DNA from 3 places in the Vreelandella sp. V005 genome. Region 1 is predicted to be linked to each of the others. Evidence: predicted binding sites of a transcription regulator. Region 1 holds the regulator's gene; each other region holds the start of a gene.
The links. Region 1 encodes FNR, which switches genes on or off when oxygen is low (the NO sensors DNR and NnrR bind a similar motif). Its sites were predicted from a motif close to TTGATNTANATCAA; they were not measured.
Positions count from the first base shown of each region.

Region 2: the regulator FNR is predicted to act here: its motif matches at 2,091-2,104, upstream of ccoM (cytochrome c oxidase subunit CcoM).
Region 3: the regulator FNR is predicted to act here: its motif matches at 4,550-4,563, upstream of cyoA (ubiquinol oxidase subunit II).

Region 1 is NZ_JBQXYA010000002.1:195,291-201,799, forward strand. It holds gene ACUN8H_RS06140 (DUF294 nucleotidyltransferase-like domain-containing protein) at 1-228, shown strand, start outside; gene ACUN8H_RS06145 (DNA polymerase III subunit epsilon) at 234-887, shown strand; gene ttcA (tRNA 2-thiocytidine(32) synthetase TtcA) at 985-1,905, shown strand; gene fnr (fumarate/nitrate reduction transcriptional regulator Fnr) at 1,898-2,644, opposite strand; gene hemN (oxygen-independent coproporphyrinogen III oxidase) at 2,774-4,213, opposite strand; gene ACUN8H_RS06165 (sulfite exporter TauE/SafE family protein) at 4,315-5,010, opposite strand; gene ccoS (cbb3-type cytochrome oxidase assembly protein CcoS) at 5,007-5,249, opposite strand; gene ACUN8H_RS06175 (heavy metal translocating P-type ATPase) at 5,246-6,509, opposite strand, start outside.
Region 2 is NZ_JBQXYA010000011.1:103,257-109,765, forward strand. It holds gene ACUN8H_RS18005 (putative bifunctional diguanylate cyclase/phosphodiesterase) at 1-401, shown strand, start outside; gene ACUN8H_RS18010 (DUF3034 family protein) at 398-1,276, shown strand; gene ACUN8H_RS18015 (group I truncated hemoglobin) at 1,287-1,760, shown strand; gene ccoM (cytochrome c oxidase subunit CcoM) at 1,909-2,064, opposite strand; gene ACUN8H_RS18025 (FKBP-type peptidyl-prolyl cis-trans isomerase) at 2,174-2,692, opposite strand; gene ACUN8H_RS18030 (AmpG family muropeptide MFS transporter) at 2,804-4,165, shown strand; gene ACUN8H_RS18035 (SEC-C metal-binding domain-containing protein) at 4,202-6,019, opposite strand; gene ACUN8H_RS18040 (ABC1 kinase family protein) at 6,128-6,509, opposite strand, start outside.
Region 3 is NZ_JBQXYA010000001.1:564,508-571,016, forward strand. It holds gene cyoE (heme o synthase) at 1-303, opposite strand, end outside; gene cyoD (cytochrome o ubiquinol oxidase subunit IV) at 261-590, opposite strand; gene cyoC (cytochrome o ubiquinol oxidase subunit III) at 592-1,203, opposite strand; gene cyoB (cytochrome o ubiquinol oxidase subunit I) at 1,203-3,245, opposite strand; gene cyoA (ubiquinol oxidase subunit II) at 3,249-4,292, opposite strand; gene ACUN8H_RS02635 (DeoR family transcriptional regulator) at 4,651-5,418, opposite strand; gene ACUN8H_RS02640 (outer membrane protein OmpK) at 5,728-6,509, shown strand, end outside.

The sequences.
Region 1 (6,509 bases):
TTTGCCGACGACCTGGGCGAAGCGTTGGCGCTGTTTTCCGAACTGCGTCTCAAGCAACAGCTTGCCGCCTTGGAGGCAACCAGTACGCTGGAGGAGGCAAATCGCTCCAATCGAGTCGTGGTGCAAAACCTCTCTTCGTTAGAGCGGGACTTATTACGTGAAGCTTTGCATATCGTCAAAGACTTTAAGCAACGGCTTTCCCATCGTTATCATCTGGAGTATTCGTGAGCGGAATGCGGCTGTTAGATCGACACGTGGCACTCTTCAGCGGTTCCTTGCGTACCCTACTGCGCCGCGAAAGCGACCGCCGACGCTGTGCCGACTCCCCCTATGCCTGGCTCTTTCAGCCTTATATGGGCGAAGAGCTGGTGGCGCTTGCCTGCACGGCCACGCCTACCGCGACGTCACCGGTGATCAGTCTGGCAGCAGTGGTGCTTAGCCAGCAGCAGGTGCGAACCAGCCGGGCTTTTGTCATGACCCTGGGTACGCCGGGGCAAGTAAACACTGCGTCGCTGCGCCGTCATCACCTGCTGTGTCAGGCGGGGGAAGTCACTTCTCCAAGCAGTGATAACTTAAGTGCGTTGGTGGAGTTTATCGGCAATCGCCCTATTGTCGGCTGGCAGTTGGACCAGCGGATTGGGGCGTTAAATATAGAGCTGAGTAAACGTTTGGATTTTGCGCTGCCAAATGCCCAGGTAGACGTAGCAAAACTGCACCAGCGCCAATTGCGGCGCTTGCACCCTGAGGTGGAGGCGCCGAGTACCTTTGCCCAGGCGCTGGCGTGTTGGCAGGTGCCGTCGATGGGGATGCACGGTGTGTTAGGCGAAGCGACGGCGAGCGCGTTGCTGTATATGCGCCTGCAGCGTGTGATGGCACAAGCGGCTTAGAACGGCGTGACGAGTAGTTGGGTCTGGGCGGTGAGTGTTGTTAGAATAGCAGCCACTTTTTTCTTTGATGCCTTCCACCCTCGGCAGTGCTTATACCATGCAATCTCTTGATCACTTTGACCCTGCTCACCTTGACACGGTTGGAGCCAGCCCCGCTAACGTTGCGCACGACCAGTCTGAACTGGCCGATGCGAAGCAGAAACGTGAATTCAACAAGCTGCAAAAGCGCCTGCGCCGAGAGGTGGGCAACGCCATTATTGATTACCAGATGATCAATGAAGGCGACCGCGTCATGGTGTGCCTCTCAGGGGGAAAGGACAGCTATACGATGCTGGAGATTTTACGCAATCTGCAGCGCAATGCGCCGGTCAACTTCTCACTGGTGGCGGTCAATCTGGATCAAAAACAGCCCGGTTTTCCTGAGCATGTATTGCCTGCGTATCTGGATAAGCAGGGCGTGGAGTACCACATCGTCGAGCGCGATACTTACTCGGTGGTGAAAGAGAAAACCCCAGAAGGCAAAACCACCTGCGCGCTCTGTTCACGCCTGCGCCGTGGCTCACTCTATGGTTTTGCCGAAGAGATTGGTGCCAACAAAATCGCCTTGGGCCACCACCGTGAAGACATCCTCGAGACGCTGTTTCTGAATATGTTTTTTGGTGGCAACCTAAAAGCGATGCCGCCTAAGCTGCTCTCTGATGATGGCAAGAATATCGTTATCCGGCCGCTGGCTTACTGCAAAGAAGCCGATATTGCCGAGTTCTCCCGGTTAATGGAGTTCCCGATTATTCCCTGCAACCTGTGCGGCTCTCAGCCCAATATGCAGCGCCAGGTCGTCAAAGAGATGCTCGCCGAATGGGATAAAAAATTCCCCGGCCGCCTGGAAAGCATGTTCAAAGCCGTTACCAATATTGCGCCTTCGCAGCTGGCAGATCGCACCCTGTTCGATTTTGAAGGGTTAGAAGCGAAGCAGGCCGAGCTACTGGCTGGCCGCATCCAGGCGTTCAACGTCAGCTAACCGTTTGCTGCTCCTCTTCGGCGAGGGTGATCAAGCGCTGCATATCAAGAATATTGACCTCTCGCCCGGAGACCGCCACCACGTGCTGCTGTTGAAAGCGGCTTAAAATCCGGCTGACGGTTTCCACTGCCAAGCCCAGGTAGTTGCCGATATCCGCTCTCGGCATCGAAAGGCGAAAGCTGTAGGGCGAATAGCCCCGGCGGCGAAAACGATCCGAGAGCGTGATTAAGAAGCTCGCTAGCCGCTGGTCGGCGGTCTTACGCGACAGCAGGCGCATCATACGCCGGTCGTCGCGCAACTCTTTGCTCATACTGCGATAGAGCTGCCCACGCAACTCGGGCAGTTCTTCAGAGAGTGAATCCAGGCGATCAAAAGGAATCTCGCAAACGGTGGTGGTTTCCAGGGCAATCACGCTGCCTGGATAGTGCTTTTCATCGATCCCGTCCAGCCCTACCAGCTCGCTGGGAAGGTAGAAATTTGTCAACTGTTCGCTGCCGTTTCCCTCTGCCGTCACCTGCTTCAAGCTACCCGAGCGCACCGCATAAACGCTGGTAAAGGTATCGCCTTGACGAAACAGCGGCTCGCCTTTTTTGAGCGGCGAACGGCGGCGAATAATGGCATCGAACTGCCCCATATCGTCTATCTCAAGAGCAAGCGGCAAGCATAGAGAGCTCAAACTGCAGGTTTGGCAGCGAGCTTCATGGAGTAGCGAGCGTCGGCGGCCTATGGGTTCCAACATGCATGGCTCCTTAGGTAGCTCCTTGAGTAGCGTCTTACCTTTAAGGTAATCACCACGCTGAGCTGAGGTAGGCCTTCCCTATTATCAAAACTTCAGTATGGAAGCTTCACGGGGTCGGCGACAGGGTGTTTATATAACCTTTGAGTAACGTTGACCCGTATGCTGCGGCAGGTGCGCATCAAACGCCATGGCGAGGTGGCGTATCAGCAGGCGTCCTATCGGTGTCGCGCTGAGCCGATCGCCGCTGCGTGTCAGCAAGCCATCGAGCTCGGCGTCCTGTAAGCGCTCCAGCGCTGGCGCAAAGTAGCGTGGGGCGTCGATATTCCAGCGCTGGCTAACGTCGGTTAGGTCAATCTGCATCGCACACATTAGCCGCTCAATCACGTCCCGGCGAATCAGATCATCGTGACTCAAGCGCAGCCCGCGCACCGTCGCCAACTGGCCTTGGTCTAGCGCCGTTTCGTAGCGGGCGAGGTCACTCGGGTTCTGCGCATAGACGTCATCGATGCGCGAGATCGCCGATACGCCAAGCCCCAGTAAGTCGCACTGAGCGTGGCTAGAGTAGCCCTGAAAGTTACGCTGCAGCGAGCCTTCACTCTGAGCCATCGCCAAGCTGTCATCCGGGCGGGCAAAGTGATCCATACCGATATGCACGTAACCTGCCGCCGTGAGCATCTCAATGGTCGTGCGTAAAATAGCCAGTTTCTCATCGCCACTCGGCAGGTCATCGACATTAATCCGGCGCTGGGGAGCAAAACGCTCGGGCAGATGGGCATAGTTAAAGATTGAAAGCCGGGCAGGGTTCAACTCGATCACTTGGCGTAGGGTGCGCGCAAAGCTCTTTTCGGTTTGAAACGGCAGGCCGTAAATCAAATCCAGGTTCAACGAGCGAAAGCCCAGGCGGTGCGCTTCGTCCATCAACGTTTCAGTGAGTACCCGTGGTTGAATGCGGTTAATGGCTTTCTGCACTAGCGGGCTAAGATCTTGTACGCCCAGGCTAATACGATTAAACCCCAGCGACTGTAGATGGCGTAGGGTAAATACGTCCGCTTCGCGTGGGTCTATTTCAATGGCGTAATCGCGCCCAGGAGAGGACGAAAGGCCAAAGCGCGCATCCAGGCGGTCTATCAGATCACCCATTTGATTCAAACTTAGAAACGTCGGTGTTCCGCCGCCCCAATGCAGCTGCTCCACCGGCCGTGACGTATCCAGGTGGCGAGCAGTCAGCACCATTTCACGATCCAGACGAGTCAAATAGGGCTCGGCCAGTGCCGTGTTCTTAGTGGCTATTTTATTACACGCACAGTAAAAGCAAATTTTATGGCAGAAGGGGATATGCACATACAGCGAGAGGGGGCGCTGGCCTTCATTGCTGCGTTCTAACGCCTGGGTTAAGTCGCCCGGGGTAAATTGGTCGTGAAACGACAACGCGGTGGGGTAGGAGGTATAGCGCGGCCCGCTGGTATCGTAGCGGCGCAGCAAGGCTTCATCCCACGCCGCCTGCCCGGTGGCTGGCTTGGTCGTGGTTGAGGTCGTTGTAGAAGAAGCCGCTAGGGCATGAACGGGCATGAAGTGGCTCCGGCGTTAAAAGGGGCGTTTTAAAGGCTGTTTTTTCAAAGCCAGAGCCAGCCTAACGCGCGGCGCCGATATAAATATTGAGCCAAGTCATGTTAATGCAAGTTGTGTGCGGTGACTGTCCACAGTTGCCACAACGCGAACGCAATGATCGTTATGGCCGCGACGCTGCGCGTGGCCGGGTGACGAATCAAGTGACTTAGCTGGCGCGCGGCAAGCCCGGTGGCCAAAAGTGCAGGCAGCGTGCCCAGCCCAAAGGCGCCCATTAGCAGTGCCCCCTGCAATGGGTCGGCGATTGCCAGGCTCCAGGCCAGCATGGAGTAGACCAGCCCGCAGGGTAGCCAGCCCCAAATGGCGCCCAGCGCAAAGGCTTGGGGAAGATGCACCACCGGCATTAAACGCCGCCCCACCGGCTCGATAAACCGCCATAGGCGGCGGCCCACCGCTTCTACCTTGAGTAACCCTTTCCACCAGTTGGCGATATACAGCGCCATTAATATCAGCATTAGGGCGGCAAAGATTTGCAGCAGCATTCGCGCCGTGCCTGAAAGGGAAGCCAGCGTGCCTAACAGCGCCACCAGGGCGCCTGCACTCATATAGCTAATGATACGGCCGGCGTTGTAGCTGAGCAGCAGGCCACCCATACGTGCGGGGTGACGCATGCTGGGCGGTATCGCAAAAGTGAGTGCGCTCATAATGCCCCCGCACATGCCGATGCAGTGGGCGCCTCCCATCAAACCAAACACAAACGCCGCCAGCAGTGGCGGTAGGTCGAGGCCCGTTGGGTTCATGACCGAGGCTCTTGGTCGTCGGTTGAGTGTTCGGCGGGGGGGGGCGGCTTTTGCTTAGTGCGCTGACGTTGCTGGTGCTGTTCAGGGGTTAGGTCGTTCTCGTCTTCATCGAACAGGATACGGTGCGCCGGGCCTTCCAGATCGTCGAACTGGTCGTTTTTGACCGCCCAGAAAAATGCCCAGACGGCAAGGCCCAGCAGAATCAGCGAAAGCGGAATGAGCAGATACAGAATCGTCATGCGGTTACCGGCGTTGAAGCGCTGGGCGAAGCAGCGGGCGGGTTCGTACGCCAGCGTGACAGCCGCAGCGCATTGCCCACCACCACGAGCGAGCTGAGCGACATACCAATGGCCGCCAGCCAGGGCGGTACCAGTCCCATGGCCGCTAGCGGCAGCGCGGAAAAGTTATAGCACACTGACCAGATCATATTCTGCCGCATGATACGCCTCGTCGCGCGGGAAATCTCGATGGCATCATAAATCCGCATTAGCCGTGGGCTTAGCAGTACCGCGTCGGCGCGGGTGCGCGCCAGGTCCGTTGCGCCATTCATGGCAATGGCCACATCGGCACCGGCTAATACCGGCACGTCATTGATGCCGTCACCAATCATCACCACCTTTTCGCCAGCAGCTTGAAGCGCTTTCATTCGGGCCAGTTTACCTTCAGGGCTGGTGCCCGCATGCCAGGTAGTAATATTGAGTTGGTTGGCGAGGCTCTCTACGGCATCGACAGTGTCCCCAGAGAGCAATTCGACGTTTAAACCCGTGGCCTGCAGCGCCGCCACCGTGGCGGCGGCGTCATCGCGAATACCGTCATGCAGGCCAAACCAGGCGCGGGGCTCGCCATTTTCGCTTAGCAGCAGCCACTGCCCTTTGGCGGGGGCTGAGGTGGAGCTTTCAGCGGCGCTATCCATTGCAAAGTGGGGCTTGCCCAAACGCCACCGGTTGCCGTTCAATGTGCCTTCCAGGCCCTGGCCGGTATGGCTGCGAATGTCGTGGGCATGGAGGGTGGCATCACGAAACGGTCGAAAGGCGCGGGCGATGGGGTGTTCCGAGTGTGCTTCGAGCGCTGCCGCAACTGCCTGGGCACGCTCGGCGGTTAATTCGCCCAGCGGCTGGGTTTGGGTCAGGTGCATTTCGCCGCGGGTCAGCGTGCCGGTTTTATCAAAAATCACTCGGGTGACGCTAGAGAGTGTCTCCATGGCATCGGCACGGGTGATCAACACACCGCGCTTACGCAGTTGGCCGTGGCCTGCCGTCAGGGCGGCGGGGGTGGCCAGCGCGAGCGCACAGGGGCACGTCACGACCAGTACCGAAAGCAGTACCCACAACATTCGCGAAGGATCGATAAACCACCAGGCAATCGTGACGCAGGCGGTCACCAGCAGCAGGCGCAGCACGAACAGATGCGCCATGCGTGCAGCCATCTGGGCAAGCCTAGGGCGACTGGCAAAAGCCCGATCGGTAAGATCGACAATGCCCGCCACACGGGCATCGCGC
Region 2 (6,509 bases), on a different contig from region 1:
AGACACTGATGGAACTCAACCAATTAGGGTTGCGTATCGCCATTGATGACTACGGCACAGGCTACTCTTCCCTGGCGCAAATCAAACGACTGCCCGTGGATGAACTCAAGATTGACAAGTCATTCGTGTTGGCCATTGACTCCCAAAAAGACGACTTAACCATTGTCAGCTCAACCATCGAAATGGGTCACAGTTTAGGCCTGCGTTTAGTGGCCGAAGGGGTCGAGAATCGCGCCAGCGCCGAGTTATTAAGTAAGCTTGGCTGTGACTATTTACAGGGGTATTGGATTGCTAAACCGATGCCCGCTGATGACATCCCCGCTTGGTTGGATAATTTTACAACCCTGTCATTACCCCACCCTATGTCGTCCATCATAAAGACCCTGCTGAGAAAGCCATGAAGTCATTGCTACCTTTTTTTTCACCGTCCCCCTCGCTTTTGCGGCCGTCCCTTTGCGGCTGCCTAGCGATCTGTTTAGCGCTTGCTTCCACCCCTTCTTTTGCCGGTAGCCGCATTTTAGGCACCGGGGGAGTGAGCGCTATCGAAGGCGCAGCAGGCGGCGGCTTGTCACCATGGGCAGTGCTGGCCAGCACGGCAAGCGAGCAAGAAATGGGCGTTACCGCATCTGCGTCGCGCGCCTGGGTAGATGACTATCGGCTAACGGTCACCGGCGCTAGCCTGAATGTTTATGATCGAGCAGAGCTTTCTATCGCGCGTCAAACGCTTGATTTAGAAACGCTGGGTGGCGAGCTGGGCCAAGATATTTATGGCGCTAAATTACGTTTATGGGGCGATGTCCTGTACCACCCCTGGGGTATTTGGAGCATGGGAATTCAGCACAAACGGCTCGTTGATGGTGCCATCCCCACCGCGCTGGGCGCCAGCGATATAAACGGCACCGACGTCTACCTGAGCGCGAGCAAACTGCTATTTAGTGCAGTGGCGGGACGCAACGTACTGCTCAACGCCACCCTACGTAATACTGACGCCAACCAAGGTGGCCTACTCGGTTTCGGGGGCGACCAGGGTCACCGCACCTGGGTTGCGGAAGGAAGCGTGGGGTTATTTATCACACCTAACTGGGTGATGGGCGCTGAGTATCGTCAGAAACCCGATAACTTAAGCGTGGCCAAAGAGGACGATTGGCAGAGTCTCTACAGTGCCTACTTTTTCAATAAGCACCTATCGCTAACGGGCGCATGGCTCGATTTAGGCGATATTGCTGGCCTGCCCTCTCAGCGCGGCGGCTATCTCTCTCTTCAAGCAGCTTTTTAAGCGGAACGCCATGACCATTCAACCACGAATCACATTTTCACGCCGTCCGTTAATAGCGCTCTTCTTTGCAGTGGTGTCTTTAACAATGATGGGCTGCGCGCAACAATCGACAGCGCCGACTACCTCTACAACGCTCTATGAACGCTTGGGTGGCGCGACGACTATCGATGCGGTTGTCGAAAACTTCCTGTACCGAATTGCCGATGACGCCGATATGGTGGGCTTTTTTGCTAACACCAACATCGACTTTTTTGCCCAATCACTGGCAAGCAAACTATGCGATGTCAGCGACGGTCCGTGCCGTTATGAAGGCCCACCAATGGATCGTGCCCACCAAAACATGGGATTGACGGATGTCCACTTTAATCGGTTGGTAGAACACCTTGACGCCGCGATGGAAGAGGAAGGCATTGCCCTGGGAAATCGCAATGAATTACTGGGCAGGCTAGCCCCTATGCACGGCGATGTCATGCGTCTTCAGTAACCCCGCCAGCCTCCCGTCCGACCGCTTTCACTCGGTAGAGGGCTTTGTGGGCAGAATTGGAAAAGTCAGCCCAAATAAGGCTGGCAACAGGAGGCTTACTAAGCGCGCAAACCCCCTCCCCTGACAAGGTTAATGCGGATCAGATCGGCTATTTCTTGCGCTCATCTTTACGCAGATGATCTCGAATGACGAAGCCGACCCAGCCAACCATAAAAGCGATAACCAAAGCGACGCTAGCCAAGCCGAATACAACTGTGTCATCCCAATACATGGTGAATTCTCCCGCCGTGATGTATGAGCCCATACTAGCCACTCAACGGCAGAAGAATGCTGACCTGGATCAAATTACGCGGGGCGCGGGAATGCGGCTGAGTAGAAAGTTGTTGCGCGTCAATTTTTGCCGCTGAAAGCGCTTAGAGCACTTTGCGGTCTTCCACTTTACTATGCTCGGTGCCCGGCGGAAGCGGATGGCCTTTGGCCAGTTCTGCCCGGGTGGCATCACGCACCTCTAAAATAGTGACTTGGTAGTTAAGCGTGCGTCCGGCAAGCGGATGGTTGGTATCCACGGTAACGCGATCAGCATTTACTTCCAGTACGGTGACGATTTGTGGCCCGGCTTCACCTTCGGTTTGAAAGCGGCTACCGGGCACCAACTCAGCGTTACCAAAGGAGCCGCGACTGACTTCCTGAACCAGCGCCTCATTGCGCACACCGTAGGCATCAGCAGGCATCAATTGCACACTTAGCTCGGCACCAGCGGTTTGGCCCGCCAACGCACTCTCTAATCCGGGGACAATATTGTCGTGACCGTGTAGATACTCCAGCGGTTTATCGCGCGCCTGGGAATCATCCAGTACCTGCCTACTGCCATCGTTAAGCACATCGCGAAGAACATAGTGCAGCGTAACGACCTGATGCGCCGTAATCGACATGGAAAACTCCTCTCCGGTAAGCTGTCGGCGTTGTGATAAAACATTGTGATAAAAACATACCCTAGTTTACCACTTGGCCATTGCTAACGTCTTTCCCAGGAGTAGCGCTTAATGCCCAACCCCACCCCCCAGCGCAGTTGGCTTGCTGCGCTGGCTGTTTATTGTCGTGCGCCGGTGATTACCATGTTGTTTTTAGGCTTTTCTGCTGGCCTGCCCTTTCTGCTGGTGTTCTCGACGCTTTCCGCTTGGCTGCGCAGTGACGGCGTAGAAGTGGCGGCCATCGGCTTTTTCGCTTGGATCGGCATGCTTTACTCCATCAAGTTTTTCTGGGCACCGGTCGTTGATCGGTTAGCGCTACCGCTGATGACCCGTGCTTTCGGCCAGCGCCGTGGCTGGATGCTATTAGCGCAAGGGATGATAGCGGCCGGCTTGGTGGGGCTCGCCGGTTTAAGCCCGGTGGGTAACCTGGGTTGGGTTGCCGTGTTTGCGCTGCTGGTGGCGTTTGGCTCAGCCACCCAGGATATTGCCATTGACGCCTACCGCATTGAGTCCGCCGACGATGATGTCCAGGCCGCCATGGCTTCTACCTATATTATTGGCTACCGGGGGGGCCTGTTGGCCGCTGGCGCGGGGGCGCTTTATATCGCCGCCTCCGCCTCGTGGAACGTGGCATATCTCAGTATGGCAGCGCTAATGAGTATTGGGGTGCTGACCGTGTTACTACGCCCTGAGCCCAAACGTGCCTCGCTCTCTATTCAGCTTATCCACGAGCCGCGCGTACGCGCCTTTATTCGCGCCAGCCGCGGCAAACCTAAGATGATACGCCGCCTGGGCGCCTGGAGTATCGGCGCACTGGTCTGCCCGTTTACCGACTTTTTCAGCCGCTACGGAGTCAAAGCACTATGGATTTTGGTCTTCATTGCGGTCTTTAGAATCAGTGACTTGGCCATGGCCTCCATGGCAAACCCGCTCTACATAGATTTGGGGTTTTCGCTGGCTGAGATTGCGAACGTGACCAATATATTTGGTATTGCGATGAGCATTACTGGAGGCATGTTAGGCGGGCTTTTTGTGGCGCGTTATGGCATCGGCCCTTTGCTGATTTTTGGTGCGGGGCTAGTCATGCTCACTAACCTGCTGTTCGCCGCCCTCGCCGTGGTAGGCAACCAGTTACCCATGCTGGTGGTCACGATTATTGGCGACAACCTCGCCAATGGCTTGGCCAGCGCGGTGTTTATCGCGTTTCTTTCCAGCCTTACGTCACGGGCTTATACCGCAACACAATACGCGCTGTTTTCGTCGCTAATGACGCTACCAGGAAAGTTTTTGAGCGGGTTTGGCGGGCTGGTCGTTACGGCCCAGGGCTACCCGAGCTTTTTTGTGATCGCTACACTGCTGGGGCTACCGGCCATACTTTTGGCGATTTGGATCAGCCGAGACAAGCAGCTAGTGCCTGCCCCTAAGCCACGTTAAATGGCCAGGGGCAAGCGCAAGCGCTAATCATTTCGGCTAGCGGTGCGCTTCCAGCCAGTCGAGGGCACCTGTCGTCGTGCGCCACTGATCGCGCATCAGCGTACGGTACTGCCAGGCTTCTGCCCGTGAGCCAGGGTCAACCTGGCCATCCGGGTGGGGCATGGAAGGCCGCGGGTTCTCAGCGCAGATGAGCTCTAAAGCATAGCGATTATGGCCAACTACATCGCCAAGGGCGGTCTCGGCCGCCTCACGCTGTTCCAAACGATAGAGCGCCAAGGTTTTTCCCATCAACAGACCAAGCACCAGCGAGCCGTCGTCGTCATTCTCTTCCGCCAACGCCAAGGCTTCTTCGTTTCGGTCATCGCGCAGCAACTGATCCAGCACCAGTTCGCGCAACCCCAAGCTATCTTCCTGGTCGATCAGCAGCAGCTCTTCGGCCAGTTCGCGGGAGTGCTGACGCGCGCCTCGCTCCATGCCCACCACTAACGCCAAGCCGGTGCGCAGCAAAATAGCGTTATCCGCATCGTCCCAGCACAGGTTGCCATCCCCTTCGGCACGGGCCTGCTCCAACCACCGGGAAAGGCGCAGCGCTAAGGGTTCCAGCAAACTCGGCGCCATCCACGGCAAGCTGCCAAAACGACTGGTGAGCGCCAGTGTCAAATCCTGCACCACCTGGGGAGCATCCAACCACTCCGGGTGAGAGCACAGGGCCGACATCCACTCAATGGCATTGCCCCAGGGATCGTCACGAAACCCCAGCGCCACGTCTTCATCCACCAGCACCTGAAACTGTTCATGCCAAGCGGCAAACAGCGTCGCTTCACGCGCGCTGGTGTTGTAAAGCAATCGGTCACTGTCAGGGTCGGCTTGAATATCGATTTTGGGGGCAGTGGGCAACGCGGCCAGCAACGCTTGAAGTGATACCAGCGGTGTGGCCAGATCCTCTTCCGCACTGAGCAGTTGATCCGCAAGCGTCGCACCCGGATTTTCCGCTAGCGCGGCCAGAAAATCCAGTTGGTCTTCATCGAGTTCGCCCTGGCGTAAAAGGCGGCGGTACCAGAAGTTAGCGCGCTCTTTGGCTTCCTGCTCGTGGCCTTCATGCAATAGCAACATGGCTTCAATGTAAGCCAGCGTGGGAGAATCGGGCAGTGCCTGCTGGGCTTTGACAAAAGCGCCCCGAGCACTGTCCAAATCATCTTTATCAAGGTGCATCAAGCACAAACGCTCAAGGGCTACGCCACGCAGAAACAGCGGCCCGCGCTCCATCACATCGTCAAGCAGGTCGGCACGTTTGCGGTTGAAGCCGCGCTCTTGATAAATATCCAATAGGATTTCAAAGGCAGGCTCGGCCTGCTCGGGCAGGCGTGACCAGTCGCTGCCATCAAACAGCGATTCGAGAATTTGCATTGCACGCCCCGTCTGGCCACTTTCGGCGGCGATAAGGCCAGCTTCCAGCAGCGCTTGAGGCGGTGCATGTTGGCTATCCAGCGCCGCTTTCAGGGTGGTGCCTTTCCATTCCCGCAGCGAAAGCATCCACATCATCTGTTCGGGGATGTCGGTGGGAAATTCGACTTGGTAACAGCATTGCTTGAATTTACGCCCGGAATCACACCAGCACGGTTCATTGCGGCCCGGCGTGGCCAGGGGCTCACAGGCGAAACTGAGCCGCTCCAGGGGCGTTTGCGACCACAATACCGGCGCCAGCGCCTGCGCCATGGATACATCGCCTTCGAAGGATTCCGCCCCCTTAGCGCGCACCCAGGTCATAAAATCCGGATAGTGTTCTTGTTGCCTGATTGCCGAGAGTGCCCCGGAGGCGAATCCCAGCAGTTGATCGACCCATACCGCCAGCATTGCCGTCTCCACTGCGTTAAACGATGTCTGCCAATAACCATGACTAAAATGAAAGCGACATAGTTTATCACGAAGGCAGACAGCATCGCAGCGGCAATCGGTTGTTCGTTAGTAGGCACGCGCTAGTAGCGGTAAGGTGCGCGCATACATATCCAATCGCGCGCCTAATCGAACTAAGTTCCAGTAGTGGCCGTTCAACGCGCGTGAAAGCAGCAGCGTATCCGCAGGTGGCTGCAGGCGATCCATCGCCGCCCATACTTTCGGAGTCAATTCGCGTAACTGACGATGCACCCGCACATCGCTGAAATCCTGTTCGCCCGGTGCAAACAACGGGGCGATGCACTCAGCAGATTCCCGATAGAGAGACAGCGGTGCCCCCTGCCCCTGGCGTCCGCCCATCTGCATCAGCGCCTCATCCATTCCCATGGGGTCGTGTTTTAGCGTGGCGTCGAGCAGTTGCATCATTGCCTTAATGCGCCCCTCTGGCACA
Region 3 (6,509 bases), on a different contig from region 1:
GATGGAGATGCTACCTCTTACCAGTGGGCGATGGCGCGTACGCGCCATCAGTGCATCAATATCGCGGTCGATGACATTGTTACACGCACAGCCCGACGCGATGATTAATGCAATACCCACCATGACCGAGACAAAGCTGAGCCACTCAAACTGGCCCTGCGCGGCGAGAAAATAGCCGCCCAAGGTGGCAATCAGGTTACCCCCGATAATGCCGGGTTTGGTCAGTTCGAGCAGATCCCGCCAACGGCTAGGTGCCGTGATCAGCCGATCATCATGTTGAGATGCAGATGCTGCATGATCCACAGCGAGCCTCCTACCACTAAGACGAGAATCGTCAGTGTGAAGACGAAGGACATCACGTTCCAGCCTTCGTCGGCTTTGGTATTCATATGCATGAACATGACCAGTTGCACCAATATCTGCAACACGGCGGTCACGGCCACCACGATGACAGTCGTGAGTACGCTAAGCGTGCCACTCATCACCACCCCAAAGGGGATAATGGTCAGTATCAGCGACAATACCAGTCCTGTCACATACGACTTTACGCTGCCATGGTTATTAGTGGGGTTAGTCGGAGAATGACTCATCTCACAGCACTCCCATCAGGTAAACGAAGGAGAAGACACAGATCCAGACGATATCAAGGAAGTGCCAGAACAGACTGAGGCACAAAATCCTTGGCCGGGTCATGTCGTTCAAGCCTTTGGTTGAGAGCTGAATCAGCATGACCAAAATCCAGATCAAACCAAAGGTAACGTGCAGGCCGTGGGTGCCCACCAGGGTAAAGAACGATGACAAAAAGGCGCTTTTATCGGGGCCATACCCTTCATGAATCAGGTGCTGGAATTCGTAGATTTCCATGCCCACGAACGCCGCGCCCAGCAAGAACGTAATACCCAGCCATGCTTTCACCTGACTCAGGCGTTCGGCATTCATCGCCAGCACGCCCATGCCAAAAGTAAAGCTACTGAACAGCAGCAGGAACGTCTCGACCAGTACAAACGGCAGTTCAAAGATCTCAGCCGCGGTGGGTCCAGCTGCCGTGCCTTTCATCAACACGGCGTAGGTGGCGAAGAGTGACCCGAAGATCACCAAATCGCTCATTAAGTAGACCCAAAAACCAAACAGCTTGGTGCCCGTTGCATCGTGATGCTCATGATGCACGACCGATCCTTCGTGATGTAACGTATCCGTTGCCATTACGCATTCACCTCCACGTAGCGTTGCTTACCTTTGCGTCCTTCAACTTCGGCAGACGGCTTGTAGGGATCGGAGTTTTTAACGCGCTTCTGGTGCGCGCGCTCGATGCGCTCTACTTCTTCAGCGGAGACGTAGTAGTCGATATCGTCGTTAAAGACCCGCGCCATAAAGCTGACAAAGACACCGATGGCGCCTACCCCTGCCAGCCACCAGATATGCCATACCAAGGCAAAACCGATGACCAGCGCAAACAGACTGATGACAGGGCCAGCAACGGTGTTGCGCGGCATATGAATATCGGTGTAAGGCGCTTCTTCCAGCTCCTCGTTACTGCGCTCTTTTTGCGACCAGAAGCTGTCGATGTCACCCACTTCCGGCAAGCGCGCGAAGTTGTAGAACGGCGCGGGCGAAGAAGTTGACCACTCCAAGGTACGGCCATCCCACGGGTCACCGGTCACATCAGCGTTCAGCTTGCGGTCGCGGATGCTCACCCAGAACTGGATGACGGTGCAGGCGATACCCATCATGATGATCACCGCGCCTACCCAGGCCAGAATCATCCACGGCTGCCATTCAGGGTTCGCGTAGGACTGCATACGGCGCACGGCACCAAAGAAGGCCAACACGTACAGCGGCATAAAGGCGACATAGAAGCCAATGAACCAGCACCAGAACGAACGCTTGCCCCATTTTTCGCTCAGCGTGAAGCCAAACGCTTTGGGGAACCAGAAGGTAAGGCCCGCCATCATGCCGAACACGACACCGCCGATAATGACGTTGTGGAAGTGAGCGATAACAAACAGGCTGTTATGCAGCACAAAGTTAGCGGCTGGCACGGCCAGCATCACACCGGTCATACCGCCCAGCGTAAAGGTGATAATAAAACCCAGGGTCCAGAGTACCGGCGACGTCAGTTCCAAACTGCCGCGGAACATCGTGAACAGCCAGTTGAAGACTTTCACCCCGGTGGGAATGGCGATAATCATCGTCATAATGCCAAAGAAGGCATTAACGTTGGCACCCGCCCCCATGGTGAAGAAGTGGTGCAGCCAGACGATAAACGACAGTAGGGTGATCGCAATCGTCGCCCATACCATGGTCATGTAACCAAACAGCCGCTTACGGGCAAACGTCGAAATAACTTCCGAGAACACGCCGAAGGCGGGCAGAATCAGGATATAAACTTCCGGATGGCCCCACGCCCAGATGAGGTTGACGTACATCATCATGTTGCCGCCAAAATCATTGGTAAAGAAGTGCATGCCGAAGTAACGATCCAGCGTTAGCAGCGCAATCGTCGCCGTCAGAATCGGGAACGAGGCGATGATCAACACGTTGGCGCACAGCGATGTCCAGGTGAAGATCGGCATGCGGAACATGGTCATGCCTTTGGTGCGCATCTTCAGAATCGTCACGAAGAAGTTGATACCGGTGAGCGTCGTCCCTATCCCGGATATTTGTAACGCCCATATCCAATAATCGACCCCCACCCCGGGACTGAACTCGATCCCCGATAAAGGCGCATAAGCCAGCCAGCCGGTTTTGGCGAACTCCCCCACCACCAGTGAGATATTGACCAAGATCGCGGCGACGGCAAATAGCCAGAAACTCAAGTTATTCAGGAAGGGAAAAGCGACGTCGCGGGCACCAATTTGCAGCGGCACCACCAAGTTCATCAAGCCGATGACCATGGGCATGGCGACAAAGAAGATCATGATCACGCCGTGGGCGGTGAAGATCTGATCGTAGTGTTCGGGCGGTAAATAACCCGCAGCGCCCCCGGCGGCCATGGCCTGTTGGGTACGCATCATAATTGCATCCGAGAAGCCGCGTAGCAGCATCACCAGCGCAACGATAAAGTACATGATACCGAGCTTTTTGTGGTCAACGGAGGTAAACCACTCGTTCCACAGCCAGCCCCACTTGCGGTAGTACGTTAACGCGCCTAACAGCGCAATTCCCCCAATGGCCATAAAGGCCGCGACGACCATGATGATCGGTTCATGGTAGGGAATGGATTCTAAACTGAGTTTTCCAAACACGGCTTAACCCCCTGCTTCAACGCTAGTGGGATGGCTGCGCATGGCATGATCCTGACTAGCATGGTTGTTGGTGTCGTGGCCAGAGTCGGCCGCTTGATGGGTGTTAGGTGCGTTATCGCCATCAGAAGAATCAGCATGGTCGCTGCTCAACTGATGATCGCTGCCCATCGAGTGATCGCCGCCCATATCGTGCTCCCCGCCGGTGTGAAAGCTTGTCAAAATGCTTTCGTACAGCGCTGGCGAGATGGCCGAGAAATACTCCACCGGATGTGATTCGCTAGGCTCCGCCAGGGCTTCGTAGCCTTCCGGGTAGGTCAGCGTTTCAGAGGCATCGCGCACGTTTTCAACCCAGTCATCAAACTCGCCGGGGGTGGTCACCTTGGCTTCAAACGTCATGCCCGAGAACCCCGCGCCACTGTAGTTGGTGGAGCGACCTGGGTAGTTACCTATTTCCTCAGCGATAAGATGGACATCGTTATCCATCCCCGCCATCGCGTAGATCTGGCTACCCAAATGGGGAATGAAAAAGGCGTTCATCACCGAGCCAGAGCTGACCCGAAAGCGCACCGGGGTATTGACCGGGAAGGCCACTTCATTAACGCTGGCCACGCCCTGCTCGGGATAGATAAACAGCCATTTCCAATCCAGCGCGACGGCCTGAATCTCCATCGGCGCCACGTCGCTTTCCAACGGCTTGTGCGGGTCCAGGCTATGCGATGTTTTCCAGGTCAACAGCGCAAGCACCGCGATAATCGCGCAAGGCACGATCCAGATCACCGCTTCAATCGCGTTGGAGTGCGCCCAATCGGGAAGGTACTTAGCCCCGCTATTACTTCGCCGATAACGCCAGCCAAACAGCAGCGTCATCGCAATAACAGGAATAACTACAATCAACATCAGACCAAAAGAGGTCAGAATCAGCGTCCTCTGCTCTGCGCCAACCTGCCCTTTGGGGTCTAATAGCGCTGAACTACAGCCTGCTAGAAACAGGCACAGCGCAAGGAGCACTAACGTGCCTCGCCTGCGCCATAGTGAGCGTCGTTGCATGGTGTGATCTCGTCCAAGGTGTTAAAAGTTAGGGTTTGAAACACGCTAGCCAGCCCTGCGATCATGATAAATAGCAGGCTAACTACCACCCCATACTCTTCCCAAAACATGCTCGTTGGAGCACCCTCACAAACATATGCATGGTGCGCTGAGCGCCACTGTTCCGGGAAAAATATGCGCCGCCGATTGGGAATAGCGGCAAATCTTGCGTGCCTAAGCCTTAAAAGCGCAAGCAAGTAAGACGAAAGTATTTTCTATTGATCTAGATCACGAAAGAAGTGGCGCATTGCCGCACCCAAGGCATTGGCAACCTGGGAGTGGGAGTGCAGGCAAGCGCCTAAAGGCAAAAACAGAACGGTTAGGCCACGGACACCGTGGGTAAATCAGGGCTGTGACCGTTTAGCAGTTGGGGCGCGCCCTCCTCGTCGGTAACGACCACATCAAAATCATCCAGTGCGGCAAAGTACGCTGGCCGCACCACGCCAAACTTGCTGGCATCGACCACCAGTAACCGTTGCATGGCCGTGGCGATCGCGGCTTGTTTGGGGGCCACTTCATGGAAATGGAAACAGCTAACGCCGCGCTCTAAATCTACGCCTGCTGCCGAGATCAGCGCTTTATTGATGCCTAACCGCTCGATACCGGCTGCCATGTTATCGCTTCCAAATGATTGAGACGCTGCGTAAAAAAGACCGCCCAGCAATACTAACCGCACGTTGGGCAGGGCAGCCACCGCGTTGGCAACGTTGAGCGCATAAGTGACGACCGTCAGCTCACGAAAATGACTTAACTGGCTCAACAAGGGAATCAGGGTCGAACCACAGTCGATAAAGAGCGTATCGCCCTCTTCAATAAAGGCAAGCACTCGCTGACAGAGGCGGTATTTCGCTTGGTAGTGGCTCGCCTGCTGCTCAGTCAAATCGTAAATCGGCGTTACCCCAGGATAATTCGCCATCACTAGGCGCCCACCCAACAAACTCATTGCGGTGGGCTGGGTGGTCAGGTCGCGGCGGATGGTCATTTCCGACACATCACACAGTTCTGCTGCATCGCGCAGATGAAGCGTGCCGCCACTGGCTAGGGCTTCCTGAAGTTTGGCGAGACGCTGAGCGCTGCGGCCATTCATGGTGGGCATCTCCTTATCAACCCCTCTTATCTTGATAAACGTAACGTCAGCCTGTAGGTTGCCGCCTTTTTGTTTCTATGCTGAGCGAGCAGCGGCGGAATTTCCACTGCGACAACGACCATTAACGTGATTCATGATGCATACGATAGCCATATGACATTTAAATAGCGTTGATGTGACAACTCTTGCAAATCAACGTTAGAAAAATAACACTGAATGTTATAATTTTAACATTAACGCCAGCCCGCACGACAAAAAACCCGGTTAGCCACTCTCAAATGGCTCCGCAACGACCCTGTTGAGGCTCTCATGACTGCTCGAAAACACATTCGCTCTTCATCGCTTGTCACCCTTAGTGCTGGCGCTTTACTGACAAGTACCGCCCTCGTCACTCCCGCATTGGCAGATGACGCTCAGCCTCATCCACTTGACCGGCTGTGGTCGTTTGCCAATGTCTCGGTCAACTATCTCGATTGGTCGAACGGCACCGAAGCACGCACCGCCTCTAACGCGGCGAAAAGCGACTTTATGTTTCTCGAAATTGAAGGCGGCGCTGGCTTTAGCTGGGGCGAATTTTACGGTTTCTTTGATTTCGAGAACCCCACCAACGATCAATTCGATGAATCGAGCGGCGGTCAAGACAACTTCCGTACCGCGGGTAAAATAACCTCGCACATCTATCTGGGCGATAGCCCGCTGTCGATCTATGCGCACCTTTACGACTTCCGTGATTACGGTTTTGAAAGCCGCGAGCAGGACCAGATTCTAGGCTTAGGCTACCGCACTACCTTCGATAACGGCCTATGGTTCAAACCGTTTATTGGTGCCGCGCGGGTGCAAAGTAACAGCTATAGCGGTATGAACGGCTATATGGCCGGCTGGGTCGCGGGTTATGATTTCGCTGCGCTCAACCAAAACTTCAGCGTTACCAACTGGCACGAGCAGACCTTTGGCCGTGACGATGAGTACCTGGAACAGAACTATGTGGGCGAAAAAGCAGGCAGTGTGGGCACCAACGGTGCACTTAGCCTGTGGTGGCATCCAAGCGACTTGATCACCACCGGCGTTCAGTATCGCTACTCTGACAATAA